One region of the Streptomyces sp. Inha503 genome, then DNA from elsewhere that is predicted to be linked to it. Evidence: riboswitches for the same ligand, from Rfam matches in the RefSeq annotation. Region 1 holds a riboswitch; each other region holds the start of a gene.
What was found. A riboswitch is a leader RNA that binds a small molecule or an ion and turns the genes downstream of it on or off. The one in region 1 is predicted to bind cobalamin.
Positions count from the first base shown of each region.

Region 1 (7,290 bases):
AGCCGGGGTTGCCGCCGCCTCCGGGCCAGCCACCTCCGCCACCACCACCCCAGCCTCCTCCGCCGCCACCCCAGCCGCCGCCACCGCCGCCCCAGCCACCGCCGGCGGCAACGCCGGGGTTGTCCTGGTAGACGATGGTGGCGGGGGTGCCGCCGAAGGACACGCCGGTGACACCGCGCAGGTTCTGGCCGAACAGCCGGACGTAGTTGCCACCCGCGGCGGGGCCCGAGTCGGGCACCACGGCGAGTAGCGTCGGCGGTCCCACCGGTGGCCAGTAGCCCGCGGTGGCGGCGTTGGCGACGGCGGTCGCGAGAGCGGTCGAGGTCATGGTCGGTCCTCCCGGGGAAGGGTTCGGGTTCCGGTTCGGGTGATGTGCGCCGACGGCACGCCGACGGGTGTGGGCACACACCGCCGGTCAACGCCTCGTCGTCACCGCGCGGTCGGGACAGACCGCACCGGAGCAACGGATGAGCCACGGGCGGCCGGTCGGGGCGCGGGAGCGGTGCGCGGATGAGGGCGGAGTCATGGGGCGGACGCCCGGCTCCTGGAGTGGCCGACGAGGTATGGGGCAGCCTCGGCGGCCACGTTCCCAGTTATCCACGCCCCTCGGCGTCGCTCAAGGCCTCACGGCGGCCATCACTCGTTTGGCGCATGAGGGCGCGCGGGGCGCCGAGCTTGTATGACAAGCGCTCGGCTATTCGGGCGAATGCGTGTCAAGGGGTATGGCTTGCCGTCGCCCTTCATGCCTCTAATGAGTGATATCGGCAATGCCGACCCAGCTGTGACATCGGCCGTGCCGACCCCAGCAGTGATATCGGCAGTGCCGACCCCCGTATGACCACCCGGGGAGGAAACGATCCGATGAGCCTCGCCGCGTTCCTTCTCGCCCTCGGCACCACCTGCCGGATCACCCGCTTCATCACCAAGGACACCCTGGCGGCGGGGTTCAGGATCTGGGTCGCCGACCGATTCGGCGACGACTCTCGCGCCTCCTACCTGGTCAACTGCGGCTGGTGCACCAGCACATGGGTGGCCGCCGCCATCGCCGTCTACGCCTCCTTGCTGCACACCACCGCGTGGTTCCACCTCCCGGCCACCGCCCTGACGCTCTCCTACCTGGCCGGTGTCGCCTCGCGGTGGCTGGACTGACCGACCCACCGCCCCCACGACGGACCTGAGGGAAAGGAAGGGCAACCATGGCCTGCAACTGCGGCGGAACAGCGGCTCAATGGCCGCCTCAACCCGTTGTCGTCTACGAGCTGACGCTGCCGGACGGTACGGTCCGGCGCTACGTCACCCACCAGGAAGCCGACGCCGCCAACAAGCGCGCGGGCTCAACCGGAGTGATCACCGCCGTCACCCAGTGACCCCGAGGACCCACACACCACACACCCCACAACCCGCGCACGGCTATCCGGCTGTCAGTGGCCTGCGGCAGACTGCGGGCATGGACATCACGATCAGGCGCGCGCGGGACGAGGAGCTGGACGGAATCGGGGAGCTCACCGCGCAGGCGTATCTGGGGGACGGGCTCCTGGACTTCGGGAACAGTGATCCTTATCTCGCCACCCTGCGCGACGCCCGCAGCCGCGCCGCCGAGGCCGAGCTGCTGGTCGCGGCGGACGCGGCGAGCGACGAGGTGCTGGGCGCCGTGGCGTTCGCCGTGCACGGCGGGGCGTACGCGGAGCTCGCCCGCCCCGGCGAGGGGGAGTTCCGGATGCTGGCCGTCCGCCCCGAGTCGCGCCGCCGCGGCGCCGCCGAAGCGCTCGTGCGCGCCTGTCTGGACCGGGCCCGCGCACTGGGCCTGCGGCGCATAGTGATCAGCAGCCAGCACTCGATGACCGCCGCCCACCGCCTGTACGAGCGGTTGGGCTTCACCCGTGCCCCGGAGCGCGACTGGGCGCCCCTGCCGGGGACGGACTTCACCCTCTGGGCCTTCACCGTGGAGCTGTGACGCCCCGCGCCGAAGCGTTCACAGGGGCCGCCGCTCAGCGAGAGACGTTCGCGCTCCAGCAGCTCCAGCAGTTGCTGTTCTCGATGATCGTGCTGGCCGTCGTGTTGGTGGGCTTCGGCCACTTCCCGGCTCCGGCCTGGCTGTTGATCATTCCCACGCTGGCCCTGCAATTCGTCTTCAACACCGGCCTGTCACTGATCGTGGCGCGGCTGGGGGCCAAAACACCAGATCTCGCGCAGCTGCTGCCGTTCATTCTGCGTACCTGGATGTATGCCTCGGGCGTGATGTTTCCGCTGGCCCGCACCCTCGAACACGCGGGAGCGAGCGGCTGGATCAGCGACGCGATGCTGGCGAATCCGGCGGCGGTCTACATGGACCTGATGCGGTACGCCCTGATCAACAATTACCCCTCGTCGAACCTGCCACCACATGTCTGGGCGCTGGCCCTCGGTTGGGCGGTCCTCTTCGGCGCCGGGGGATTCGTGTACTTCTGGAAGGCAGAGGAGCGGTACGGCCGTGGCTGAGCAAACCCTCGACAAAGGTGCCCAGGCGGAGCGGGCCGACCAGGCCGCTCAGGTGGCTTCCGCGCCGGCGCGGGTGCCCACCGTCATCGCCGACGACGTCCACATCGTCTACCGGGTCAACGGCGGCCCCAAGGGGAAGGGCAGCGCCACCGCGGCCCTCAGCCGTCTGCTGGGCCGGAAGAGCGCCCCGGGCATGCGTGAGGTGCACGCGGTGCGCGGGGTGACGTTCGTGGCGTACAAGGGTGAGTCGATCGGTCTGATCGGGTCCAATGGCTCGGGTAAGTCGACCCTGCTCAAGGCCGTCGCGGGGCTGCTGCCCACCGAGCGCGGCAAGGTCTACACCAACGGTCAGCCGTCGCTGCTGGGTGTGAACGCGGCGCTGATGAACGACCTCACCGGTGAGCGGAACGTGATCCTCGGTGGTCTGGCCATGGGTATGTCGCGTGAGCAGATCCGGGAACGCTATCAGGGCATCGTGGACTTCTCGGGCATCAATGAGAAGGGTGACTTCATCACCCTGCCGATGCGTACGTACTCCTCCGGTATGGCGGCCCGGCTGCGGTTCTCCATCGCCGCGGCCAAGGACCACGATGTGCTGATGATCGACGAGGCGCTGGCCACCGGTGACAGGAAGTTCCAGAAGCGCTCCGAGGCCCGGATCCGCGAGCTCCGCCAGGAGGCCGGCACGGTCTTCCTCGTCAGCCACAACAACAAGTCCATCCGGGACACCTGCGACCGGGTGCTGTGGCTGGAGAAGGGCGAGCTGCTGATGGACGGCCCGACCGACGAGGTCATCAAGGCGTACGAGAAGGAGACCGGCAAATAGCTCCCGCTTGGGCGTCGCCTGACCAGGGCATCCCACTCGCCAGGCCGGAACGCATTAGCACATTCATGCGAAACTCCGCAGCTCCGACACAAGATATGGGGGTGGGTGCGTCGGCCGACACAAGATGTATGCTCGTCCTCGCTGTCGCCGCAGGGGAATCCGGTGGGAATCCGGAACTGTCCCGCAACGGTGTACGTGTGCGCTCAATTCGGCGTGCCCGTGAGTCCGAGCACCTGCCGACGGCCCTGTGAACACGTCCCCCGGCCTCGAGGGTTGGGCCGATGGACGCTGCGTGGTGTGCCCGGCGTACGAGGAGTGCGGCATCGGCATGCCCGTACGCGCCCATCGCACCATCCTCGCGGCTCAGGGCCTGTCTGGAGTTGTGATCTGGGCTCGCCCCAGACAGGCCCTGACCGAGCGAAGGAGAGCACCTCAGTGACCATCGCGCCCGCCGATCCGGTTTCAGCGCAGGCGGCTTCTCAGGCAGCGGACGACGCGCCCGGGACCGCCCTGCTACGGACCCTTACCGGACTCACCGCCGATCTGCCCGCCACCGACCCCGGCAAGGTCGCGGCCGCCGCCCTGCGCGGCCGTCACCCCGGTTCGGACGAGGCGGAGTTGCGTGCCCTCGCGACCGAGGCGGCGGCCGGACTGATCGCCGAGGAGCCGGAGTACTCACGGCTCGCGGCGCGGCTGCTGGCGCTGACCATCACCGAGGAGGCGGCCGGGCAGGGCGCGGTCTCCTTCTCGGCCTCCGTCCGGGTGGGCCACCGCGAGGGCCTGCTCGCCGACTCCACCGCGGAGTTCGCCGCCGCCCACGCCGAGCGGCTGGACGCGCTGGTGGAGCGGGCCCTGGCCGACGGCGCCGACAACCGCTTCGGCTACTTCGGACTGCGCACCCTCTACAGCCGCTATCTGCTGCGCCACCCCATCACCCGTCAGGTGATCGAGACCCCGCAGCACTTCCTGCTGCGCGTGGCCTGCGGGCTCGCCGAGGACCACTCGGAGCGGGCGCTGGAGGACGTGGCCGAGCTCTACCGGCTGACCAGCACGCTGTCGTATCTGCCCAGCTCCCCCACGCTGTTCAACTCCGGCACCCGGCATCCGCAGATGTCGTCCTGCTATCTGCTGGACTCGCCGCTGGACGAGCTGGACTCGATCTACGACCGCTACCACCAGGTGGCGCGGCTGTCGAAGCACGCGGGCGGCATCGGCCTGTCCTACTCCCGCATCCGGGCGCGCGGTTCGCTGATCCGGGGCACCAACGGGCACTCCAACGGCATCGTGCCATTCCTGCGCACGCTCGACGCCTCGGTGGCCGCCGTCAACCAGGGCGGCCGGCGCAAGGGCGCGGCCTGTGTCTACCTGGAGACCTGGCACGCCGACCTCGAGGAGTTCCTGGAGCTGCGGGACAACACCGGCGAGGACGCCCGCCGCACCCACAACCTCAACATCGCCCACTGGATCCCGGACGAGTTCATGCGCCGGGTCGAGGCGGACGCCGACTGGTCGCTGTTCTCCCCGGCCGACGCGCCCGATCTGGTGGACCTGTGGGGCGAGGAGTTCGACGCCGCGTACCGGAAGGCCGAGGCCGAGGGCAAGGCCGTCAAGCAGGTCCCGGCGCGCCAGCTGTACGCCCGGATGATGCGCACCCTCGCGCAGACCGGCAACGGCTGGATGACGTTCAAGGACGCCGCCAACCGCACCGCCAACCAGACCGCCGAGCCCGGTAGGGTCGTCCACTCCTCCAACCTCTGCACCGAGATCCTGGAGGTCACGAACGACGGCGAGACGGCCGTGTGCAACCTCGGATCGGTCAACCTCGCCGCGCACCTGGACGAGGACGGGCAGCTGGACTGGGAGCGCCTGGACGCCACCGTCCACACCGCCGTGACCTTCCTCGACCGCGTGGTGGACATCAACTTCTACCCCACGGAGGAGGCCGGGGCCTCCAACTCCCGCTGGCGCCCGGTGGGTCTGGGCCTCATGGGGCTCCAGGACGTCTTCTTCCGGCTGCGGCTGCCGTTCGACTCGCCCGAGGCCACGGCGCTCTCCACGCGGATCTCCGAGCGCATCATGCTCGCCGCGTACGAGGCGTCCTGCGAGCTCGCCGAGCGCCACGGCCCGCACCCCGCCTGGGCCGAGACCCGCACCGCGCGCGGGGTGCTGCACCCGGACCACTACACCGACGCGGTGGCCACCTGGCCGGAGCGCTGGCAGGCGCTGCGCGCGCGGATGGCGAAGTCCGGGATGCGGAACTCGCTGCTGCTGGCGATCGCGCCGACCGCGACCATCGCCTCCATCGCGGGCGTCTACGAGTGCATCGAGCCGCAGGTCTCCAACCTCTTCAAGCGCGAAACGCTCAGCGGGGAGTTCCTCCAGGTCAACTCGTATCTGGTGGACGACCTCAAGAAGCTGGGCGTCTGGGACGCCCAGACCCGTGAGGCGCTGCGCGAGTCCAACGGCTCGGTCCAGGACTTCTCCTGGGTGCCCGCGGACGTACGGGAGCTGTACCGCACCGCGTGGGAGATCCCGCAGCGCGCCCTGATCGACATGGCGGCGGCCCGCACCCCGTACCTCGACCAGAGCCAGTCGCTGAACCTCTTCATGGCCTCGCCGACCATCGGCAAGCTCAGCTCGATGTACGCGTACGCCTGGAAGCGCGGCATCAAGACCACGTACTACCTGCGCTCGCGTCCGGCCACCCGGATCGCCCAGAGCGCCCGGGGCGGCGCGGCCGCGGCCGCCACCCCCACTCCCACCGTCCCCGTCTCCGTACAGCAGGTCCCGGCCGAGGCCGACGCGATCGCCTGCTCCCTGGAAAACCCCGAGTCCTGCGAGGCCTGCCAGTAATGCCCACCGCATCCGAGATGACCACCGTGAACACCGCGCCGGGCCACGCCAAGAACCTGCTGGACCCCGGGTTCGAGCTGACCCTGCGGCCGATGCGGTACCCGCAGTTCTATGACCGCTACCGCGACGCGATCAAGAACACCTGGACCGTGGAGGAGGTCGACCTCCACTCCGACGTCGCCGACCTCGCCAAGCTCTCCCCCGGTGAGCAGCACCTCATCGGCCGCCTGGTCGCGTTCTTCGCCACCGGCGACTCGATCGTGGCCAACAACCTGGTGCTGACGCTCTACAAGCACATCAACTCCCCCGAGGCGCGGCTGTATCTCTCGCGGCAGCTCTTCGAGGAGGCGGTGCACGTCCAGTTCTATCTGACGCTGCTGGACACCTACCTCCCCGACCCGGACGACCGCGCCGCGGCCTTCGCCGCCGTCGAGAACATCCCCTCCATCCGGGAGAAGGCGGAGTTCTGCTTCCGCTGGATGGACTCGGTCGAGAAGATCGAGCGGCTGGAGACCAAGGAGGACCGCCGCCGCTTCCTGCTCAACCTGATCTGCTTCGCGGCCTGCATCGAGGGGCTGTTCTTCTACGGCGCCTTCGCCTACGTGTACTGGCTCCGCTCGCGCGGACTGCTGCACGGCCTGGCGACGGGCACCAACTGGGTGTTCCGCGACGAGTCGATGCACATGGAGTTCGCCTTCTCGGTCGTGGACACCGTCCGCGAGGAGGAGCCGGACCTCTTCGACGACGAGCTCCAGCGGCAGGTCACCGACATGCTGAAGGAGGCCGTCGAGGCGGAGCTCCAGTTCGCCCGCGATCTGTGCGGGGACGGGCTGCCGGGCATGAACACCGCGTCGATGCAGGAGTATCTGGAGTGCGTGGCCGACCAGCGCCTCCAGCGGCTCGGCTTCGCCCCGGTCTTCGGCTCGGAGAACCCGTTCTCCTTCATGGAGCTCCAGAACGTCCAGGAGCTGACCAACTTCTTCGAGCGGCGCGCCTCGGCGTACCAGGTCGCGGTGGAGGGGTCGGTCGCCTTCGACGACGACTTCTGACAGACGTCAGCAGGGCCGGGCCCCGAGGGGCCCGGCCCTGCTGACGTACGGCACACGGCACACTCAGTCGTTCGGCACCGTCTC
Region 1 is NZ_CP178360.1:7,938,267-7,945,556, reverse strand. It holds gene ACJX2R_RS33770 (IPT/TIG domain-containing protein) at 1-328, opposite strand, end outside; gene ACJX2R_RS33765 (hypothetical protein) at 862-1,149, shown strand; gene ACJX2R_RS33760 (hypothetical protein) at 1,197-1,367, shown strand; gene ACJX2R_RS33755 (GNAT family N-acetyltransferase) at 1,448-1,954, shown strand; partial or broken gene ACJX2R_RS33750 (ABC transporter permease) at 1,930-2,478, shown strand; gene ACJX2R_RS33745 (ABC transporter ATP-binding protein) at 2,471-3,304, shown strand; cobalamin riboswitch at 3,399-3,560, shown strand; gene ACJX2R_RS33740 (ribonucleoside-diphosphate reductase subunit alpha) at 3,740-6,157, shown strand; gene ACJX2R_RS33735 (ribonucleotide-diphosphate reductase subunit beta) at 6,175-7,206, shown strand; gene def (peptide deformylase) at 7,270-7,290, opposite strand, start outside.

Region 2 (7,290 bases), 5.7 Mb from region 1:
GGGGGTGTCGCGGGCGGTGTCCGCCTGGTCCGCGCGCCCGAAGGTGAAGCGGTAGAGGTCACCGCCGACCGGGACCAGCATGGCCCAGTAGCCGCCCGCCTGACGGGTCATGGTGCTGATGTGTCCCATCTGCTTCGGCACCAGCGAGGACACCGCGGTCAGCCGGATGTCGGTCAGCACCGCCTGATGGGTCCCGGCCCGCCCGGGAAACGGCAGCTCCAGCAGTTTGCGCACCGTGCTGTGGCCGCCGTCGCACGCCACCAGATAGCGCGCCCGCACCCGTAGGCCGTCCGCCGTCACGACCACGCCGTCCTCGTCCGACTCGACCTCCGAGACGGCGGTGGAGCGCACAACCCGCGCGCCCGCGGCGAGCGCCCGCTCCTCCAGCACCTCCTCGATCTTCCACTGGGGGATGCCGATCGGGCAGTTGTGCCTGGTCCGCCAGGGGGTGCAGTCCAAGGACACGGGCAGCATCGCGAAGTGCCCGCCCACCGGGTCGCGCGGGGTGGCCCGCCGCAGCATCGGCTCCAGCAGCCCGCGCGATTCCAGCAGTTCGGCCGTACGGGGCTGGATCGCGCCGCCCTTCACCTGCTCGATGCGCTGGTCCAGCTTCTCCAGCACCAGGGTCTCGACCCCGGCCAGCGCCAGCTCGTACGCCAGCATCAGCCCTGTCGGGCCTGCGCCCGCGATGACGACTTCGGTCGTGCTCTCCGTCATCTCCATCGTCCCCGCCCTCTCCTCGATTTCTCGCCTCGGACTATATGTATACCAGGTGCAGAAATCCCCTGGGGGCAAGTGCTCTGCTACGGTGGTCGTCGTGGACGGCAAGCCAGGGCTACGGGAGCGGAAGAAGCAGCGGACCCACACGGCGATCTCCGAGGCGGCGATCACGCTCTTCCTCGAACACGGCTTCAACCAGGTCTCGGTGGCCCAGGTGGCCGAGGCGGCCGAGGTGTCCAAGCGCACGCTCTTCGCCTACTTCCCGGCGAAGGAAGACCTCGTGGTGCACCGTCTCGCCGACCACGAGACCGAGAGCGCCCGCGTCGTACGGGCCCGCCCGCCCCGTACCACCCCGCTGACCGCACTGCGCGAGCACTTCCTCAAGGGCCTGCGCGAACGGGACCCGATCACCGGGCTCAACGACCATCCCCAGATCCTCAAGCTCACCCGGATGATCCTCGACACACCCTCGCTGGTGGCCCGGATGGAGCGGTTCAAGGCGGGTGCCGAACGCGCGCTCACGGAGGCGCTGCGGGAGACGGCGGACACCCCGGAGCTCACCGCGCGGCTGGCCGCCGTCCAAATCGTCGCGGTCCAGTGGTCACTGGCACAGGACAACACCGCACGCGTGACGTACGGGGAGCCGGCCGACGAGCGGTACGCGGGTGCGGTGGCCGACGCGGAGCACGCGTTCGCGCTGCTGGCGAACGGACTGCGGCACCTGCCCCCGCGGAAGTGACTCCAGGCCGCCCCGCAGGGGTGCCTCCGGGACGCCAGGCCGTTAGGCCGCCAAGTGCCCGCACAACGCGAGAGGGCCCCGGATTTCTCCGCGGGCCCTCATGCGTCTCGGTGTGGTGGTCAGTTCGGGGCGGCCGCCATCGCCCGGCTCTCCTCGGCCTTCGCGGGCTTGGGGTTCAGCATCCGCTCGGCGAGTTCGCCGAAGAGGAGGCCGAAGCCACCCCACAGGATCAGCTGCATGGCGAGGGCGGACAGCCGGAACCGCCACAGGACGGTGGCCGGGAAGTCCGCCGGGACCTCGTTGACGACGGGCAGGAAGGCGAACGCAAGCCCGATGACGACGGCGAAGGCGGCCACCGCGGCGACGGTGGCGTACCAGGCGCCCAGCTTCGGGGCGAGCCGCTTGCCGAGAATGGTGGCGGCGATCGCCAGGAGCACGCTGAGCACCATCATCAGGAAGTACAGCGTCGTCCGCTTGCCGATGGTGTCGCCGTTGCCGACGGCGGGCGGGTTGGCCGGGTACTTCAGGAACGGCACGACATAGACCGCGAGCAGCGCGCAGCCGGACAGCAGCAGCGCGGTGGCCCGCGGGCTGAAGCGGCCGACGCGGCCGAGGGCGACGCAGTAGGCGAGGGCGGCGATGCCGCCGAACGCGATCCCGTAGATGAGCACACCGGTGGCCAGGCCCGCGGTGGACTGAAGACTACGGGAGACGATCTCGACCTCGTGCTCATGCGCGGGGGCGTGGGCCTCCTCGAAGCCGATCGCGCGGTCGACGTTCGGCTCACCGAGGAAATAGGCGGCGATCAGGGCGAGCACACCGGCACCAAGACCGGCGAGCATGCCCCGCACCAGCAGGTTTCTTACCGTTGCGGAGTTCATGGGGGTGCGGCGTCCCTCGCCTCAGTGGCAGGGGAAGCCGAGCAGATGGCGGGCGTCGTGCACCCACTCGTGGACACCCGAGCCGGAGACGACCGCGGTGGCGCCCTGCTCGGCGCCGACGAAGTACAGCAGGACCAGCATCAGGATGCCGAAGAAGACGGCCCAGGGAGCTATCGCCTTCAGCGGCAGTGTGGCGGGGAGGGCGGGGGTGGTGGCTGTCGGCTGCGCGACATGCTGCGCCATGACAGTGGCCTCCTAAGGGAGTTCGCGTCCCATCTCGGTGGTGCACAAGACGATGGCTGCGGGTCTGACTCACGGACGTCCCCTTCGGATACGTCTCGTTCACAGTGGCGCGACCGTGCCGGACTCCCACCGGCTTCCGTCAGACCATCGTCGATATCGCACCGACGGTACCGCGTGTCGGATGCCTGGCCAAGACCGGCCACCTGGTGAGACGCCTCTCTCGTACCGGGCGGACGGCCCCGGAGGGACGCACCCGCATCACTCGTCGCGGCCGTAACGGGGGCTGTTGGGCGGCAGGAAGTGACCGCGGAGGCGGGTCAGGAGTTCCGAGGTCTCCAGCGCGCGCTCGCCCAACTGGGAGGCCACGGCCAGGGCCAGGGCGTCGACCACGGCCAGCGAGCCGAGCGTCTCGCGGGTGGCCCCGGAGGCGGAGAGGGTGGCGAGGAGGGTGACGGCCACGCGGTCGCCGAGGGCCGGGCCGAGGGCGTCGGTGATCAGGACGACCGGGGTGCCCACCTCCTCGGCATGGTCGATGATGACCTCGATCTCCGTGAAGAGCCGGGCCGGGGCGAAGACCACCACGACGTCGTCCGCCGAGAGCGGCACCAGCGCGTCCGGCAATCTGAAGCCCATGTCCGCAGTGTGACGGGCCTTGAGCCCCAGCCGGTTGAGCCTCAGCGCGAGGTACTCGGCGATGATGCCGGACGGGCCGGCGCCGAAGGCCATGACCTCCTTGGCGGGCAGCAGCCGCTCCACGGCCGCGGCGAAGGCGTCGGCGCGCAGACCGCGCCGGGTCTCGTGGATGACCTCGGCGGCGTCCTCGAAAACCCGGTCCAGCAGTTCCTCGGTGGATCCGGCCATGTGCTCGACGCGGCTGCGCAACCGCGCGGAGGGCCGCATCAAGGTGGCGAGTGACCGGGCCACGGCGTGCTTGAGACCGGTGAAGCCGCTGTAGCCGAGGGCCTTGGCGGTGCGGACCACCGTGGCGTCGCTGGTGCCGGTGAGCGCGCCGAGCTCGCTGGCGGAGGAGAAGCCCACCTCCTGCGGATGCTCTCTGAGGAACGCCGCCACCTTCTGCTCGGCGGGAGCGAGCCGCGGCCAGGCGGCCGCCACCCGCTGCTGGAGCGGCGCACCCTCCGGGATCTCCGCCATGTCCATGGGCTGCCCTCTCTTGACGCGCGTCCGTAGCGCATCCTACTTTCCTCGCGTCGCATTCACGACAAGTTCGTAGCAGATACTACGGAGCCTCCATGACCACTTCCGCCACCCCGACGCCCGGCTACCGGCCCCGGCCGGGGGCGGTCGACCGCCCGCGGTGGCCGGGCGGCGCCCGCTGCGCCGTGATGCTGAGCTTCGACGTGGACGGCCCGGCGCTGCTGGCCAACCTCGGCCACGCCCCCGACATCTGGCGCTCCCCACGGCTGTTCTCGCTCGGCGCCTACGGTCCGCACCGGGGCACCCCCCGGATCCTGGACCTGCTGGAGGACTTCCGGATCCCCGCCACCTTCTTCGTCCCCGGCTGGACCGGCGAGAGCTGGCCCGACCTGCTGAAGACCATCGCGGACCGCGGCCATGAGCTGGGCCACCACGGCTATCTGCACGAGCTGTACTACTCCAGGTCCATCGCCGAGCAGCGGGCGCTGATCGAGCGGAGCCAGGAGATCTTCCAGCGGGTGGCCGGCACGACGGCCGTGGGGTTCCGCACCCCCTCCGGTGACTTCCGCGCCGACAGCCCCCGGCTGCTGTGCGATCTCGGCTTCTCCTACTCCAGCTCCATGCGCGGCGACGACCGCCCGTACCGCTGGCGGATCGACGGGCAGGACACCGACCTCATCGAGATCCCCGCGCAGTGGGAGCTGGACGACTTCCCCCAGTTCGCCTACAACGACGTCCCGGCGGAGCCGCGCAGCCAGGACCGGATCGCCGGCACCGAGCTCACCCTGGACAACTGGCGGCGGGAGTTCGACGGCTACTACCGCTACGGACTCTGCTACGTGGTGATGATGCACCCGGAAGTCATGGGCAAGCCGAGCCGGGCGCTGCTGCTGCGCCGGCTGATCGAGCACATCCGCTCCCATGACGACGTGTGGTTCGCCACCGGAAGCCAGATCGCCCAGTGGTGGCGGACCCACCACGGAGCCGCCGGGGGCGACAAGTGAAGGAGAACGCGGTGGAGAGCGAGCAGGCGCGGCCCCGGCTGGAGGAGAACCCGCCCTGGCCGGACGGTGCCCGGTGCGCGGTCGTGGTGACGGTCAACCTCGACGCGGAGCTGTTCTGGCTGCGGCTGGACGAGTCCTGCCACGAGCGGCCCAAGACCCTGTCCATGGGCGAGTACGGTCCCAAGCGCGGTGCTCCCCGGGTGCTCGACGCCCTCGAGGCGGCCGATGTGCGCGCCAGCTGGATGATCCCGGCGACGGTGGCCGAGCGCTACCCCCGGACGGTGCGGGACGTGGCCGCCCGCGGCCATGAGATCGCCTCCCGCGGCGACGGCCTGGAGGACTACGCGACCCTCGACGCGGAAGGGCAGCGCCGCGCCATCGAGCGTTCCGCGCGGGTGCTCGAGGACATCTCCGGGCGGCGGCCCACCGGCTTCCGGCCGCCCTCCGCGGAGATCGGCGACGACACCGCCGGGGTGCTGGGCGAACTGGGCTTCACCTGGACCTCCCTGGCCCGGGGCGACGACCGGCCGACCCTGCTGCACCCGGCCACCGGCCCCGGCGCCACCCCGCTGGTGGACGTTCCGGCCCACTGGGAGCTCAATGACTTCCCCCGCTTCATGTTCAACTACGGACCGGCCTACCCCGCCGGTCAGGTGCGGATCGCCGGATACGGGCAGACCCTGGACGACTGGTGCGCCGAGTTCGACGCGTACCACGGCTACGGGCTGTGCTGTGTGATCACCCTGGAGCCGTCCTGCATCGGCAAGCCGGGCCGGATCGGGGTGCTGGAGGAGTTCCTGGCGTACATGCGGCGGCGCCGGGACGTATGGTTCGCCACCGGCGCCGAGGTGGCGCGGTGGTGGCGCTCCCTGGACCGCCCGAACGACCCCGGGTCCTCGGAGGAGGTACGTCACCGCACCGACCCGCGAGGCGCCGCGGCCGTCTGACGGCGCCACACCACCCCCACACCACCTCCCACACCACCGGCGCCCCGCCGACCTCGCGCCACCGGGGGCGCGCCCCCGATCCAGTGTCAGGTGTCCTGGCGCAGGAACAGTTCCACGACCGGTACCGCCACATCGGGGCGGACGACCGGCAGGGTCAGGGTCAGGGTGCCGGGCGGCTGGCCGCCGAGGCCGGTGTTCTGTGCCTTGATCGACGGGTCGATCTCGCGGTACTTGATCTCGGACGCGTCGTGCAGGAGCTGTGCGTACTCGACCTTGCCCGCCAGGTCCGGCAGATGGACATGGCCGAAGGGCCAGGTGAAGAGGTGCAGATAGAGGCGGTTGCCGCGCTGGGTGTAGCGGGTGTCGACCGGGGCGCGGTGCGGGGAGGGTCCGGCGCCGTGGATGGAGCGCTGGTGGCGGGACATCCACGCACCGATCCCCTCCAGCGTGGCGAGGGCGGTGGTGTCGAAGTCTCCGCGTCCGGTCGGGCCGACGTTCAGCAGCATGTTGCCGTTCTTCGAGACGCCGTCAACGAGCATCCGGACCAGCAGGTCGACCGGTTTCACATTGAGGTTGTCGCGGTCGTAGCCCCAGCTGCCGTTGAGGGTCTGGCACGCCTCCCACACCACCGGCCGCCCGTCGACCTCCATGGGCCTGTCGGGCTGGTACTGCTCGGGAGTGACGAGGTCACCGGGGATGGCGAGCCGGTCGTTGACGATGATCTCGGGCTGCAACCTGCGGGTGAGCGCGAGGAGTTCCTCCGAGCCCCACTCCTCCTTGCCCTTGCCGTTCCACACGTCGTGGTGGTCGTCGTCCTTGTACGAGAAGTCGTAGAAGAGGTAGTCGATGGTGCCGTAGCCGGTCAGCAGCTCCTCCACCTGACCGTGCAGATAGGCGCGGTAACGGGCCATGTCGCGGCCCTCGTTGAGCCGCTTGATCTCCTCCGGCGGGTCGTCACGGCGCGGGTGGAGGCCGTCGATGACGAAGTCCGGGTGGTGCCAGTCGATGAGCGAGTGGTAGAAGCCGACGCGCAGCCCCTCGGCGCGCACGGCCTCGACGAACTCGGCGACGAGGTCCTTGCCGATCGGGGTGTTCATCGAGGTGTAGTCGGTGAGCTTGGAGTCCCACAGGCAGAAGCCGTCATGGTGCTTGGTCGTGAGCACCATGTACTTCATTCCGGCCCGCTTGGCGGAACGCGCCCACTCGCGGGGGTCGAAGAGGTCCGGTTCGAAGTGGCGGAAGTAGCGGTCGTAGTCCTCGTCCGTGATGCGTTCGCGGTTCTTCACCCACTCGTGGCGGGCGGGCAGGGCGTACAGGCCCCAGTGGATGAACATGCCGAAACGTCCTCGGTGAACCAGGCGGGGATGGCCATCGAGGGAGATTCCTTTCCCGGAGAAGAGGGGGCACACAGGGGTCAGCGGCCGCCCAGGCCGCTGGTGACGATGCCGCGCACGAGGTGCTTCTGGAGGAGGACGAGGATGATCACGGTCGGCAGCATCGAGATCACCGAGGCCGCCATGACGAGGCTCCACTCATTGCCCTGCTGTCCGAAGAACGCCTGGAGGCCGAGCGGGATGGTGGCGCGCGCGTTGACGTCGTTG
Region 2 is NZ_CP178360.1:2,248,417-2,255,706, forward strand. It holds gene ACJX2R_RS09250 (FAD-dependent monooxygenase) at 1-717, opposite strand, end outside; gene ACJX2R_RS09255 (TetR/AcrR family transcriptional regulator) at 818-1,459, shown strand; gene ACJX2R_RS09260 (CbtA family protein) at 1,579-2,340, opposite strand; gene ACJX2R_RS09265 (CbtB domain-containing protein) at 2,362-2,583, opposite strand; cobalamin riboswitch at 2,623-2,773, opposite strand; gene ACJX2R_RS09270 (MurR/RpiR family transcriptional regulator) at 2,842-3,741, opposite strand; gene ACJX2R_RS09275 (polysaccharide deacetylase family protein) at 3,834-4,742, shown strand; gene ACJX2R_RS09280 (polysaccharide deacetylase family protein) at 4,754-5,689, shown strand; gene ACJX2R_RS09285 (alpha-L-fucosidase) at 5,776-7,023, opposite strand; gene ACJX2R_RS09290 (carbohydrate ABC transporter permease) at 7,104-7,290, opposite strand, start outside.
Region 2: linked by a shared signal. The riboswitch ahead of ACJX2R_RS09265 (CbtB domain-containing protein) and the one ahead of ACJX2R_RS33740 (ribonucleoside-diphosphate reductase subunit alpha) in region 1 are both predicted to bind cobalamin.

Region 3 (7,290 bases), 5.8 Mb from region 1:
AGGGCGACCTGGCGTGCGGTGTCACCGCGGGGCTGGTCGTCGCGGACGAAGGACCAGGCGAGCATCGTCACCGGGCCGGTGAGCATGCCCTTGACCGGACGGTCGGTGAGGGACTGGGCGTACGCCGTCCAGCGCACCGTCATCGGCTCGGGGCGCGAGATGTCACCGGCCAGGATCGGCGGGCGGACATAACGGGTGCCGTAGGACTGGACCCAGCCGTGCTGGGTGGCCAGATAGCCGGTGAGCTGCTCGGCGAAGTACTGGACCATGTCGTTGCGCTCGGCCTCGCCGTGCACCAGCACATCCAGGCCGGTCCTCTCCTGGAAGGAGATCACCTCCTGGATCTCGGCCCTGATGCGCTCCTCGTACCCGGCCGTGTCGATCCGGCCCGCGCGCAGGTCGGCGCGGGCGGTGCGCAGTTCGCCGGTCTGCGGGAAGGAGCCGATGGTGGTGGTCGGCAGCAGCGGCAGCCGGAGGTGGGCGCGCTGGGCCGCGGCGCGCTCGGCGTACGGCTGGGAGCGCCGGGCGTCGGCCCGGGTGACCGCGGCGGACCGGGCGCGGACGGCCGGGTCGCGGGTGATGGGGGAGCCCGCGCGGGAGGCGAGGTCGGCGCGGTTCGCGGCCAGTTCGGCGCTGATCGCGCCGGTGCCGTGGGCCAGGCCCTTGGCGAGGGTGACGATCTCCGCGGTCTTCTGCCGGGCGAAGGCCAGCCAGCGCAGGATCTGCGGTTCGACGTCCCGCTCGGCCGCCGTGTCGAGGGGGACGTGGAGCAGCGAGCAGGAGGCGGCCACATCGACCCGATCCGCCAGACCCAGCAGGGTGCCGAGCGTGGCCAGGGACTTCTCCAGGTCGTTGACCCAGATGTTGCGACCGTTGACGACACCGGCGACCAGCCGCTTGCGGGGCAGCCCGCCGACGGCGGCCAGCGCGTCCAGATGCGCCGCGGCGGCCTCCGTGAAGTCCAGGGCCAGCCCCTCGACCGGGGCCTTGGCCAGCACCGGCAGCGCCTCGCCGAGATGGCCGAAGTACGAGGCGACCAGCAGCTTCGGGCGGTCGGTGAGGGCGCCGAGGTCGCGGTAGGCGCGGCCGACCGCGTGTCGTTCGGCGGGGGTGCGGTCCTGGACCAGGGCCGGCTCATCGAGCTGCACCCACTCGGCACCGGCCGCCCGCAGGTCGGCCATGACCTCGGCGTACACCGGAAGCAGCCGGTCCAGGAGAGTGAGCGGCTCGAAGCCGGCGGGTGCGCCGGGCGCGGGCCTGGCGAGGAGGAGGTAGGTGACGGGGCCGACGAGGACCGGCCGCGCGGTCAGCCCGAGGGCGATGGCCTCCCTGAGCTCCGCGACCTGTTTGGCGGAGTCGGCCGCGAACACCGTGTCCGGACCCAGCTCCGGGACCAGATAGTGGTAGTTGGTGTCGAACCACTTGGTCATCTCCAGCGGCGCCACGTCCTGTGTGCCCCGGGCCATCGCGAAGTACCCGTCGAGCGGGTCGGCGGCGACGGCGTCCCGGTGGCGGTCGGGGATGGCGCCGACCATGACGGTGGTGTCCAGCACGTGGTCGTAGTACGAGAAGTCGCCCGTGGGGACTTCGTCGATGCCCGCCCCGGCCAGTCGCCGCCAGTTGGCGCGGCGCAGCTCGGCGGCGGTGGCGCTCAGCGCGTCGGCGGTGACGCGGCCCTTCCAGTAGCCCTCGATCGCCTTCTTCAGTTCCCGGTTCGGGCCCTGGCGGGGGTAGCCGTAAACGGTGGCCCGTGCCGCCCCGGCCGCGGACTTGGTGGTCACGGAGATCTCCTTCGCGAGATGAATCCCTGAGGTCCCGGCGACGGGAGGAGAGCGCGAAGGGTGACGGACCGGATGCCACGACCTCGCGCGGCAGGCGCGCGGTCGTCCACCTGGTACCTGTTCGCCGACCCGCCCTCGAGGTCACCGGGATGTCCGCGCACGGGTGGTCCGTACGCGGGCAGATGGCAGGTCTTCGGACTCACGGGCGCGTCCTCCTCAGGAGGACACCTACTGGCCGTCGCTTCCCAGGCCCATCTCACCGGACCCAGTGCGTATGACGGCGGTCGTTCCCGCTCACCGCTGCGGGGCAGTCCCGGATTCCCACCGGGTTCCCTCTTGCGACGCCTCCCGCCTGGCGGACGGGGCGAACCAGCTGCGCCGGCCAGCCTACGGCATGGGAAACCCCCGGCCGCGTCGGCCGGGGGTTCCGCTCCTCATGGCCTCGTGGAGCAGGGGATCAGCACGCTCCGGAGTCCGACTCGCCCACCAGATTGACCGGGACGGTGACGAAGGAGAACTGGTTGCTGGCGCATACGCCGGGGAAGGTCGTGCTGCTGGTGTTGTTGACGGTGACATCGGGGTCGTCCTCCGCGACGGCACCGGTCGCGCCGACCGCGAGGGACGCGGCGGTGAGAGCGAGCGAAGAGAGGGCGGTCAGGGCGGCGGTCCGCATACGCATGGGAACTCCTTGCTGGGGATGAGCGGCCGGGCTGGGGATGAGCGGCCGGAAATGACCGGCTTCGCATGCATGGTGCCCCTTTGCCGGGCCGATCGCGGCCCAACGTCCCCCCAATGGGGTAACAGTCATCCGCTGTTGCTGTTCGCGGAAGCGCCGGGGGCGAGCCGGAGCAGCGCGGGCGCGCCTGTGCGGACGCCACATAGCCGGGTGGCCGGGGCCGCCCCTCCTCCGTGTGGGGCAACGCGCCGCTCGTCCCTCGCCGGGGAAACGGGATCAGCCCACCCCGCCGTCGAGCAGCCAGTTGTAGCGCAGCCGCAGCGCCCGCTCCGTGCTGGCCGCCACGGTGACGAGTCCGACCACGGTGTTGCTCCATGCCGATAGCTGGATGGGCGACGTGAAGGTCCCGACGTACTGGGCGAAGCCGTCCGGATCCCGGGTGATCTGTTCGGCGAGCTGAAGGACCAGCAGGACCACACCGACCACCAGCACGATCACCGAGAGGAAACCGATGCAGCGGCTCAGCGCGGGGTGCGACCGGTCAAAGCGCGCGCGGCGCCCCTCGGCGGAGGCGGGGTCCGGGATGAGCTGGAACTCGGCTCCCTCGGCGGTGACGTAGTGGCAGCGCTTGAGCCCGAAGCCGCTCGCCCTCACTTCGACGGTGCCGCCCTGGACGGGGAAGACGGCAGGCACTGTGGACTCGGCGTGATGCCTGCCATCGAGGAACAGGTGGGCTATGACCTTGCCGGACGAAGACGAGTGCTTCTGATGCCTGACGTCGACGGAGTAGACCGTCTGCCGGCCGTCGTCGTTCATCAGCCGAAGATGGAACAGTGCGCGGGTAAGCGACTGCCACCAGCGGAAACGCTTCAGGGCTCGCCCGTCCCCGGGTTTGACCCGCTGCACGGCCCGACGATGCCGCCACTCCTTGAACATGCCTCTGCTCCTGTTGCTTGCTCGGCCTCGCCGCGCAGACGGTGTTCGACTGTCCCGGCACGGACACGAGTCTGTCCGTGCGGCCCGGCAGGCACATCAGCCCGGCGGCTCGCATCACCTTCGACCGAAGGCGGGGCGGTGAATGCGACCCTGGTCGGGGACACCTCAGCCGCGCGGGCCCCAGCTCGTCCTGCCCCAGGACCGCTGCGGCGCCCGGTACGTCAGCGGTATCGAGGCGATCCGGGTGGACGGCGGACACACCGTCTGGACGTGATGGCCCCTGGCGGAGCCCGGTGGCGGCCGGGGTCCGGTGTCAGACCAGCGGGCGGTACGCGGTGAGCGTGACGGAGAGCGTCACATCGCAGGGCTCGGGCAGCCGCGCGATGCGCTCCTCGAGTTGCTCGCTCCGCTGATGCCATGCGTTGGGGCCCATCCCCACCAGCTGCGGCAGCGCCTTGTGGTCCAGTGCCATGGTGCTCCGCGACCGCTCCCGGGCCACCTCGGTGAAGTGCGCCGAGAGCCGGTCCGCCAGGCGCTCGTCCTTCTGCTCGCCCACCCGCAGCAGCCCCAGCGCCGCCACCAGTTCCCGTAGATGATCCGGCCGGGGTGTGACCACCAGCAGCACACCCTCGGGACGCAGAATCCGCCGCAGTTCGGCCGGATCGCGCGGTGCGAAGACATTGAGGATCACCGACGCGGCCCCGTCGGCGAGCGGCAGCCCGTCCCAGGCGTCGGCCACCACCGCGCTGATCCGGGGATGGGCCCGCGCGGCCCGGCGGGCGGCGAACTTGGAGATGTCGAGCAGGATTCCCTCGAAGTCCGGGAACTCCGACATCACCCGGGCAAGGTGATAGCCCGTGCCGCCGCCGATGTCCACGACACAGCCGAGGTCCCCGCCCGTGGCCTCGGGCGCCGTCTCGCGTGCCAGCGCGGCCAGCGCCCCGGCGATCGGTACGTAGTGGCCGGCGGCCAGGAAGTCCGCGCGGGCCGCCACCATGGCGGCGGTGTCCGCGCTGAACTTGGCGGCGCCGCGCAGCAGATTGACGTACCCCTGCTTCGCCACGTCGAAGCTGTGCCCCCGCGAGCACCGCAGCGTGCCGTCGGTCATCGTCATGGCGCAGGAGCAGTACGGACAGTGAAGGTACCGAACCGCCTCTTTCCGCATCGTGTCCCCCGTTACCGCCGTTGTCCTGACAGGACCCCAGCCTATGCGGAGGACCCGGGGGTGCCGCACACCCACCATCTTCCACGAGGCGGTGAACGGAAGACCGGGCACAGGATTTTGTCAACGGGCTTTGCAAAGTGGGGCCGACTCGGTACGGTCCCCTTGCGCCCCAGGCGCGACGGCGCGCGCTGTGCCCAGCCCCCATTGAGAATCACACTTCTCCCCGGAGGTTCCCCGTGCACAGGAAACGTCCAGACCTGCCCACCCCCGGCCGCGCCCCGCGCCGCTCCGCCCCCAGGCGGCCGAAGGGCGGCCGCGCCTTCTGCACCGGCCTCGGCCACACCAAGGAGTCCTACGCCGAGCCCGCCTTCCGGCGGCACCTCCTCGGCGGCATCACCTACGCCATGGGCGTGGCCGAGTGACCCCCGACGTCCCGCGCAGGCGGTTCATGGCCCTCGCCGCCACGACGACAACGGGCCTCGCCGCCGCCGGCCTGCCCGCCGGGTCCGCCCATGCCGCGCGGCACGGCGGCCACCAGGCGGCGGACCGGCCGCTGGCGCTGTGGTACCGCGCGCCCGCCGCCGACTGGCTGGGCGCCCTGCCGCTGGGCAACGGGCGGCTCGGCGCGATGGTGTTCGGGGGCACCGAGACCGAGCGGCTTCAGCTCAACGCGGACACCCTCTGGGCGGGCGGACCGCACGACTACGACAACCCCAAGGGTCTTGCCGCCCTGCCCCGCATCCGGCAGCTCGTCTTCGACGGCAAGTGGCCCGAGGCCGAGACGCTGATCAACTCCGACTTCCTGGGCGTGCCCGGCGGCCAGGCCCAGTACCAGACCGTCGGCAACCTGCTCCTGAAGCTGCCGACGGGCGGCACGGTGTCCGGCTACCGGCGGGAGCTGGACCTGGACTCGGCGGTTGTCACCACCACCTACACCCGCGACGGTGTGACGTACACCCGCGAGGCGTTCGCCAGCGCTCCCGACCGCGTCCTCGTCGTCCGGCTGTCCGCCTCGAAGAAGGGCGCCCTGTCCTTCGGCGCCACGTTCGACAGCCCGCTGCGCACCTCCCTCTCCTCGCCCGATACGCTCACCGCCGCACTCGACGGGACCGGCGACGCCACGGGCGGGGTGGACGGCGCGGTGGGATTCCGCGCGCTGGTGCGGGTGCTCGCGGAGGGCGGCACCACCACCAGCGCGGGCGGGACCGTCACCGTCCGGGGAGCCGACGCGGCCACCGTCCTGGTGGCCATCGGCACCACCTATGTGAACTGGGAGAACGCCCATGGCGACGCGGCGGGCCGGGCGGCCGGGGACCTCAACCCGGCGGCGAACCGCCCGTACGGCCAGCTGCGCGGTCGCCATGTCGAGGACCACCGCGCGCTGTTCCGCCGTACCTCGCTGGACGTGGGCACCAGCGACGCGACGGCCCTGCCCACCGACGAGCGCGTCGCCCGCTTCGCCTCCGGCGGCGATCCGCAACTGGTCGAGCTGCACTTCCAGTACGGCCGCTATCTGCTCATCGCCGCGTCCCGCCCCGGCACCCAGCCGGCCAACCTCCAGGGCATCTGGAACGACCTGACGAGCCCGCCCTGGGGGTCGAAGTACACCATCAACATCAATACGGAGATGAACTACTGGCCGGCCGCCCCCGCCAACCTCCTGGAGTGCTGGGAGCCGGTCTTCGCGCTGCTCGACGAGCTGGCCGTGGCCGGGCAGTCGACGGCGCGCACCCAGTACGGCGCGAACGGCTGGGTCACCCACCACAACACCGACGCCTGGCGCGGCACGGCGCCCGTGGACGGCGCCTTCTGGGGCATGTGGCCGATGGGCGGCGCCTGGCTGTCCATGGCCATCTGGGAGCACTATCGCTACACCCGCGACACGGCGAAGCTGCGGGCGCGCTACCCCGTCCTCAAGGGCGCCGCCCAGTTCTTCCTGGACGCACTGGTCACCGAGCCGGCCACGGGCGCGCTGGTCACCTGCCCCTCCGTCTCCCCGGAGAACGCCCACCACGCCGGGGGCGGCGGCTCGCTGTGCGCCGGGCCGACGATGGACACGCAGCTGCTGCGCGACCTGTTCGGCGCGGTGGCCTCGGCCGCCGACCTCCTCGGCACCGACGCCGCCCTCCGGGACCAGGTGCTCGCCGCGCGCGGACGGCTCGCCCCCATGAAGGTCGGCGCGCGGGGCCAGCTCCAGGAGTGGCAGCAGGACTGGGACGCGGGCGCCCCCGAGCAGCAGCACCGCCATGTCTCCCATCTGTACGGACTGCATCCGAGCAACCAGATCAGCCGGACGCGCACCCCGGACCTCTTCGCCGCCGCGCGCACCACCCTCGTACAGCGCGGCGACGCGGGGACCGGGTGGTCGCTCGCCTGGAAGATCAACTTCTGGGCGCGGCTCCAGGAGGGGGAGCGCTCCTACAAGTTGCTCACCGATCTGCTCACCCCCGAGCGCACCGCCCCAAACCTCTTCGACCTGCATCCGCCGTTCCAGATCGACGGCAACTTCGGCGCCTGCGCCGGAGTGACCGAATGGCTGCTCCAGAGCCAGCACGACGAACTGCATCTGCTGCCCGCCCTCCCGCCGAACCTGCCGGACGGCAGCGTGCGTGGCCTGCTGGCGCGGGGCGGTTTCGAAGTGGACGTCAGCTGGCGGGGCGGAGCGCTGGGCGAGGCGCTGCTGAGGGCACGGGCCGGAGGCCCGACGCGGCTGCGTACGGCGAACGCCGTGC
Region 3 is NZ_CP178360.1:2,149,021-2,156,310, reverse strand. It holds gene metE (5-methyltetrahydropteroyltriglutamate--homocysteine S-methyltransferase) at 1-1,781, opposite strand, end outside; cobalamin riboswitch at 1,948-2,170, opposite strand; gene ACJX2R_RS08785 (hypothetical protein) at 2,239-2,460, opposite strand; gene ACJX2R_RS08780 (hypothetical protein) at 2,734-3,393, opposite strand; gene ACJX2R_RS08775 (hypothetical protein) at 3,536-3,667, shown strand; gene ACJX2R_RS08770 (putative RNA methyltransferase) at 3,707-4,558, opposite strand; partial or broken gene ACJX2R_RS08765 (ThuA domain-containing protein) at 4,864-4,977, shown strand; gene ACJX2R_RS08760 (glycosyl hydrolase family 95 catalytic domain-containing protein) at 5,007-7,290, shown strand, end outside.
Region 3: linked by a shared signal. The riboswitch ahead of metE (5-methyltetrahydropteroyltriglutamate--homocysteine S-methyltransferase) and the one ahead of ACJX2R_RS33740 (ribonucleoside-diphosphate reductase subunit alpha) in region 1 are both predicted to bind cobalamin.

Region 4 (7,290 bases), 5.7 Mb from region 1:
GATCGGCAGGCCGACGACGAGGTCGAGCAGATCGAGCTGGTGCTGGATGTCGAGGTGGTTGGTCGGCTCGTCGAGCAGCAGCTCGCGCGGTTCCTGGGCGAGGGCGCGAGCGATCTGGGTGCGCTGGCGTTCGCCACCGGAGAGGGTGTGCCACGACTGACCGGCCCGGTCGGTCAGTCCGCTGCGCTCCAGGGCCGCGTCGACGGCCCTGGTGTCCGCGGCGGAGGCCGACGCCCAGGCGCGCCGGTGCGGGATGCGGCCGAGGGCCACCACCTCGCGGACGGTCAGTTCGGTCTGGGTGTGGGCGTGCTGTTCGACGGTGGCGATACGGCGGGCCGTGGCACGGCGGCCGGCCCGTGGCAGGGCACGGCCGTCCAGGGTGACCGCTCCGGCGGAGGGGGCGAGGATCCCGGCGAGCAGCCGCAACAGGGTTGACTTTCCGGAGCCGTTGGGGCCGAGCAGGCCCACCGTCTCGCCGGGGCGCAGGGTGAGGGTGACGCCGTCGACGATCAGCCGGCCGTCGGTGCGGCGGCTGACCCGGTCCGCGCGGAGCCCGGACGCCGCTTCCGGAGTGGCGGCGGACTCCATGCCGGGGGTTTCCGCGGTGGGGTCGGTCATGTCTTCCTCCGCCCGCGGTAGAGCACGGCGACGAAGGCCGGTACGCCGATGAGGGACGTCACCACGCCCACCGGGACCTCCTGGGGGTCGATGACGGTGCGGGCGGCGGTGTCCACCCACACCAGGAAGATGGCCCCGGCCAGTGCGGTGACCGGCAGCAGACGGGCGTGGCCGGAGCCGGTGAGGGCGCGGGTGGCATGCGGGAGGACCAGGCCGACGAAGCCGATGGCCCCGGCGGAGCTGACCAGGGTCGCGGTGAGCAGCGCGGTCGCGCACAGCAGGACGAGACGGGTACGGGCCACCCGGACACCGAGCGCCGCCGCGGCCTCCTCCCCGAAGGCGAACGCGTCCAGGGTGCGGGCGTAGCCGAGACAGACCACGAGGACGGCGGCCAGGACGCCGGTGCACAGCAGTACATCGCCCCATCCGGCGCCGGTGAGCGAGCCGAGGAGCCAGAACAGCACGGCCCGGGTGGTGTCGGCGTCCGCGGAGGTGAGGACGATGAACGAGGTCAGCGCGGAGAACAGCTGCATGGCGGCCACTCCGGACAGCACCACGCGGTCGGTGCTGCCGCCGAGGCTGTGGCTGAGCACCAGCACCAGCCCGAACGACACCAACGCACCGGTGAACGCGCCCGCCGACAGGGACACGGCCCCGCCGCCCACGCCGAGCACGACCACGGTGACGGCGCCCGTGGAGGCGCCCGAGGACACCCCGAGCACGAAGGGATCGGCCAGTGGATTGCGCAGCAGGGACTGCATCACGGCCCCGCAGAGGGCCAGTCCCGCCCCGCACACCGCGGCGAGCAGTGTGCGCGGCATGCGCAGGTTCCACACGATGCCGTCCCGAAGCGGCGGCAAGGTGCTCTCCCCCAGGCCGAGATGGGCGGTGACCGCCGCCCATACGTCGGCGGTGGAGATGTCGGCCGGGCCGATGGTCACGGCGAACGCGACCGACGCGAGCAGCGCGGCCGGCCCGCCCGCGATCAGCAGCAGGAGGCGGACGCTCACGCGGCGGATGCCCAGGTGACCAGTACTCGCGCGGCGGGTGCTCACATTCCGAGTACTCACTTGGCGAGCCCGAAGTCGCGCAGCCCGGCGGCGACCTGTTCCACCCCTTCGACCGTACGGAGGGACGGGTTCATGGCCTGCCCGCTCAGCAGGATGTACCGCTTCTTCCGCACGGCGGTGAGATTGCGGGTGGCGGCGTTGGTCTCGAGGAAGCGCGTCTTGGCCCTGGCGGTCTCCGCGGTCTGCTGCTTGCGCGTGAGGTCGCCGAGGACGATGACGTCCGGGTCGCGGTCGGCCACGGTCTCCCAGTTGATCTGCGGCCACTCGTCGTGGGTGTCGGAGAAGGCGTTCTCCGCCCCGACGGCCCGGGTGATGGCGCCCGGCGCGCCACAGCAGCCGGCGAGGTAGGGCGACTGGGAGTTGGCGAACCAGTACATGAGGGTGACTCCGGAGGCGTCCACTCCCGCCGTGGCCCTGCGGACGCGCTCCTTCAGCCGCGCGACGAGCCTCTCACCGCGCTCCTCGACACCGAAGGCGTGGGCGAGATCGCGTATTTCGCCGTACACCACATCAAGCGTGAGGGGTTTGCCGCGGGAGCCGTCGCCACCGCTGTCGGTGTCCCGGCCCGCCGCGCAGTCGGACGGCGAGACATAGGTGGGCACGCCCAGCTTCTCGAACTGCTCGCGGGTGGCCACGCCGCCCTTGCCGAGGGTGGAGACGAACGAGGCGGTGACGAAGTCGGGTTCGGCGTCCAGGGACTTCTCGAAGGACGGCGCGTTGTCGGCCAGCCGGGGCACCGTGGCGTTGGCCTTCTCCAGGCCCTTCATCACCGGGTCGGTCCAGGTGGCGGTGGCCGCCATGCGGTCGGCGAGGCCGAGCGAGAGCAGGATCTCCGTGGTGCCCTGGTTGAGCGAGAGGGCCCGCTTCGGGGCGGACTTCAAGGTGACCTCGTGGCCGCAGTTGTCGATCGTGCGCGGATAGCCCGCACCGGCGGGCCTTCCGGCGTCCGCGTCGTCATGGCCGGAGCCACCGCACGCGGTGAGCAGAAGAGCGGGGGCGAGCAGGAACGCCGCGGTACGGCGGGCGGAGCGGAGCACGGGCAGCCTCGGTGGTCGGGGCTCGTACGCGGAGCCTGGGCCTACGGACGTCCTCCGCGCGCCGGGCGCGGAGGTGCCAGCAGGTCTTCGGACTCGGGCTCGTCCGGACGGGGCCCCTTCCCGGTGCTCGTTCGCGCCGGCCCCACGGCCGCCACGGACTCCTCCCAGTGGTGTCACATGCCCCGCCCGTCCCCCTCACCGCTGCGCGTCAGTTCCGGATTCGCACCGGATTCCCTGGCCTCGGATGTGGCACGACTGGCTCCCCGAGCCTACCAAGCGCGCCGGGCGGCCACATCCCACGGTCAGTCCGTGCGCCGACGGGCCCGCCTCACCTCGCGGTCCACGGCCCAGGCGTCCCCGACCGGCCCGAGGTGGCCGAGCTTGTCGGGGTTGACCACCGTGCGGATGGTCTGGATCTGCCCGTCGAGCACATCGAGGACCAGGGTGTGGAGCACCTTGCCGTCCCGGTCGCGGAGGATCGCGCCGGGCTGGCCGTTGACCTCGTGCGGCTCGATCGACGCATCGATCCGCAGCAGCCAGGGGAAGACGTTGCCCAGCAGCCGCGCCACGTTCTCCGCGCCCATGACGGCCCTGGCCAGCTGCGGCGCCTTGCCGCCACCGTCCCCGACCAGTTGCACATCGGCGGCCAGCAGCTTCCGCAGCCCGCCCACATCGCCGTCCTTCAGCGCCTCGAAGAACCGCGTGGCCAGCTCCTGCCGCTCCTGGCGGTCCGCTTCGAACCGCGGCCGCCCGGCCTCCATGTGGCGCCGCGCCCGCACCAGCAGCTGCCGGCACGCCGCCTCCGACCGCCCCACCGCCGTGGCGATCTCGTCGAACCCGAAGGCGAACACCTCCCTCAGTACGAACACCGCCCGCTCCAGCGGGCTGAGCCGCTCCAGGAGCAGCAGCGCCGCCATCGACACCGAGTCGGCCAGCTCCACCGCCCGGGCCGGATCCTGGTACGGGTCGCTGAGCAGCGGCTCGGGGAACCACGGGCCCACGTACTCCTCCCGGCGCACCCGCGCGGAGCGCAGCACATCGATCGAGACGCGGGTCACCGTGGCGGACAGATACGCCTTGGTGGACGTGGGCCGGGTGGCCGAGCCGTCGAAGCGCAGCCAGGTGTCCTGCACCGCGTCCTCGGCCTCGCTCACACTGCCCAGGATCCGGTAGGCGATCGAGAACAGCAGTGGCCGCAGCTCCTCGAACTCCTCGACCTTGCTCACGCCGATTCCCCCCTGGACGACCGGCCGGACAGTCCGACACCGATCAATGGAACTGCCCGACCTGGTAGTTGCCCGCCGGCTGCTGGGTGATGACGTTCAGCCGGTTCACCATGTTCATGAACGAGACCAGTATCACCAGCGCGGTGAGCTGCTCCTCGTCGTAGTGCTTGGCGGCGTTCGTCCACACCTCGTCGCCGACGCCACCGGCCGCGTCCGCGACCCGGGTCCCCTCTTCCGCCAGCTCCAGCGCGGCACGCTCGGCGTCGGTGAAGACGGTGGCCTCCCGCCACGCCGCCACCAGGTTGAGCCGCACCGCGGTCTCACCGGCCGCGGCGGCCTCCTTGGTGTGCATGTCGATGCAGACGGCGCAGCCGTTGATCTGGCTCACGCGCAGCGCCACCAGCTCCTGTGTGGCGGGCGGCAGCGGCGAGCCCTTGACCGCCTTGCCCGCGGCCATGACGGGCCCCAGGACCTTGCCCGCGGTCGGGCTGGCGGAGTAGTTCAGTCGCGCGTCCATGGTGTGCTCCTCCGTGGTTGTCGGTGGCTACACCCCTGAGACGGGGTAGCCCGGCCCCCTGTGACATGGACGGATGTGACCTGCGTCTCCCCGTCACCGGGCCCGCTGAGCCGAACGGGTGACTTCTCCCGCTTTCCTTGTCACCGCCCTGCGGTTTTGCGTTACTGGGGTTGATGAACCCGGATCGGCAGCCCATCCCTTTCGGGGGAGTTCGCCGCCGACCGCGACGGTCGGCAGCGCTCTCGGATGGGCGCTCCGTACCCCGCGACGAGCAGTGTGTTCGTGTACGACACGACCACCTTCGCCCAGACCACCGTCACCGGAATCATCCCGGGCGGCTCCCCCGGGGCGTGGCGGTCCTGCCGAACGGCTCGTTCGCCTATGTGGCCAGGTGTGGGTGACCAACAACAACAATGACACGGTGACCGTGCTCACGCCGTCCGTGACGCTCGCGACCACCCTGACACGGCCAACGCCGTCACCGGTCCGCTGCCACTGGGCTCGGCGGTCACCAACGCCAGTGGCGTGGCCAGCCTCAGCAATGTGGTCGTCCCGCCCAACGCCCTCACGGCGGCGACGTACACCGCCGCCTTCGCCGGGGCGCCCGGCTTCGGCCCGTCGTCCTCCACCGCCTCGCTGACCTTCACCGGCTGACGCTCCGGCGACGACCGCGTCGTGCCCTCCGGGACCGCCACACCGGAGGGCACGACAACGCATCACCTACGGCGTCCATGACCGCCGTGATCCAGACAGTTGTACGCTACGGCTCGGTCCGATCAACGGAATACAACGGGGAGACTGAGTCATCGTGAGCGAGCGCACCGGCAGAATACGTTCCCCTCGCACCTACTCCGCCGTCTCGGGGGTGCTCACCGGGACGATCGCCCTCTACATCGCGCTTGTCGCCCTCGGCAACATCACCGACTTCGACTCCAATCAGCAGTTCGTCCGCCATGTCCTGGCGATGGACACCACGTTCAAGGACGACGACCTGATGTGGCGGGCCATCAAGTCCACCGCGCTCCAGGACACCGCCTACGTCGCCATCATCGTCTGGGAGAGCGTCGCCGCCCTGGTCCTGCTCGCCGCGACGGCCATGTGGGGCGTGGGATTGCGCGGGGGCAGCGTCCACCGCGCCCGCCAGGCCAGCACCGTGGGGCTGTTGATGCTGATGGTGCTGTTCGGCGCCGGGTTCATCGCCATCGGTGGCGAGTGGTTCGCCATGTGGCAGTCCAAGCAGTGGAACGGGCTGGAGGCCGCCACCCGCGTCTTCCTGATCTCCGGGATCGTGCTGCTGCTCATCCATCTGCTCGCGGCCGAGCGGGACGAGCGGATCGAGCCCGGTTCCACGGACTGATCGGAGTCGCGGCCCGACCGCCGACCTGTCGTCATACCGGACCCCCACCCTCTACGCGGGTGGCAACGCGGCGGCGGCCGACCCGGCGAGGTCGGTGGCCAGTTCGCAGGGCTGGTCCTTGCGGCCCGCTCCCTTCAGGACGAGGGCCACCCGCTCGGTGCCCTTCACCCGGTCCAGGCCGGTGTAGTCGCGGTGGACCACCTCGACGCGGCAGCTCCCCGGGCCCTCGTACTCCGGCATGACGATGGCCTGGTGATCGCTGAGCCTGGTCGACCGGGCGTTCTTGTCGCTGGGCAGGTCGCCTTGGTCGAAGCGCAAGTCCACCTCGTACTCGCTGGTGGTGCTCTTCCACTGGCAGTCCCAGCGGCCGAATCCGACGTCCGGGTCCCGGGCGTCGATGCCGGGCACCTTCTCCAGCGTCTTGGCGTCCAGAAGCGTGCACGCGTCCTGGTGCGCCAGCGAATTGGACGGGAAGCCCGGGGAACGCCGGGGAATCTCACCACGGTTGAGCACCTTGACCGCGAATCGCGTGGCGACATCGGCGGTGTCGCACAGCGGCTCCTTGACCTCCGCGGGCCGTCTCGCGACCGCGGTGATCCGAAGGCTGTTGTCGCGAGCGCCGTTCACCGCCATGGCCCGCACGCACTCGTCGTCCTCGGCAGCGTGCTCCACGACGGTGACCCTGCCCTTGGTCTTCCTCGTCACGGCCTCGGGCAGCGAATCGGCGTCGAGCTCCACCCTGACATCCACGACCTCCTCGTCGCGCTCCTTCAGGTTGACGTCGCAGCGATTGAAGTTGCCCTCATCACGCTTCAGCTCCGCCACTTCGTACCGATGGAACACGCCGGCCTTCAGCAAGGCACAGGGATCGGCCGTGCGGGGGTCGCCGATGAAGCCCGCGGCGGCCGTTCTGCCCGGTGCCGGGGTGGCCTTGTCCCCGCCCTCGTCCCCCAGGCTCATCACGATGAACGGAACGGCGATGGCCAGTGCCGTGACGGCGGCGGCGCCGGCCAGGAGCAGAGGGCGCCGCCGGACCAGCGTCGCCGTGCGGCGCGGGGGCCCTCCCGCCGGGGTCTCGGAGCGCGTCAGGACGTCCGTGTACGGCGTGGTCGACGGGGACATCGGGAGGGCCGGGAACTGGTCCGGGGGTCCCGCGACGTCCGTGAGGGCGGCGAGCGCCTGGGCGGCCGTGGGCCGGGCCCCGGGGTCGCGCTGGAGCATCGCGGTGAGGATGGCCCCGAGCGGCCCGACCTGGGGGCTGATGGCCTCCATCCGGACCGCCCGCCCGGGGCCGCGCATCGGCGGGGTCCCGGTCACCAGCCAGTACATCGTGGCACCGAGCGAGAACACGTCGGACGCGCGCTCGGGCGCGCCCCGGAACGCCTCGGGGGCGGCGAAGTACGGGGTGAGGCTGACCGGCCCGTTGGGCGTGATCGTCTCACTGCCGTCCACCCGGTACGCGGCG
Region 4 is NZ_CP178360.1:2,200,942-2,208,231, forward strand. It holds gene ACJX2R_RS09020 (ABC transporter ATP-binding protein) at 1-588, opposite strand, end outside; gene ACJX2R_RS09025 (FecCD family ABC transporter permease) at 615-1,628, opposite strand; gene ACJX2R_RS09030 (ABC transporter substrate-binding protein) at 1,685-2,731, opposite strand; cobalamin riboswitch at 2,786-3,000, opposite strand; gene ACJX2R_RS09035 (RNA polymerase sigma-70 factor) at 3,028-3,951, opposite strand; gene ACJX2R_RS09040 (carboxymuconolactone decarboxylase family protein) at 3,995-4,468, opposite strand; gene ACJX2R_RS09045 (hypothetical protein) at 4,994-5,122, shown strand; gene ACJX2R_RS09050 (DUF2165 domain-containing protein) at 5,277-5,825, shown strand; gene ACJX2R_RS09055 (serine/threonine-protein kinase) at 5,877-7,290, opposite strand, start outside.
Region 4: linked by a shared signal. The riboswitch ahead of ACJX2R_RS09030 (ABC transporter substrate-binding protein) and the one ahead of ACJX2R_RS33740 (ribonucleoside-diphosphate reductase subunit alpha) in region 1 are both predicted to bind cobalamin.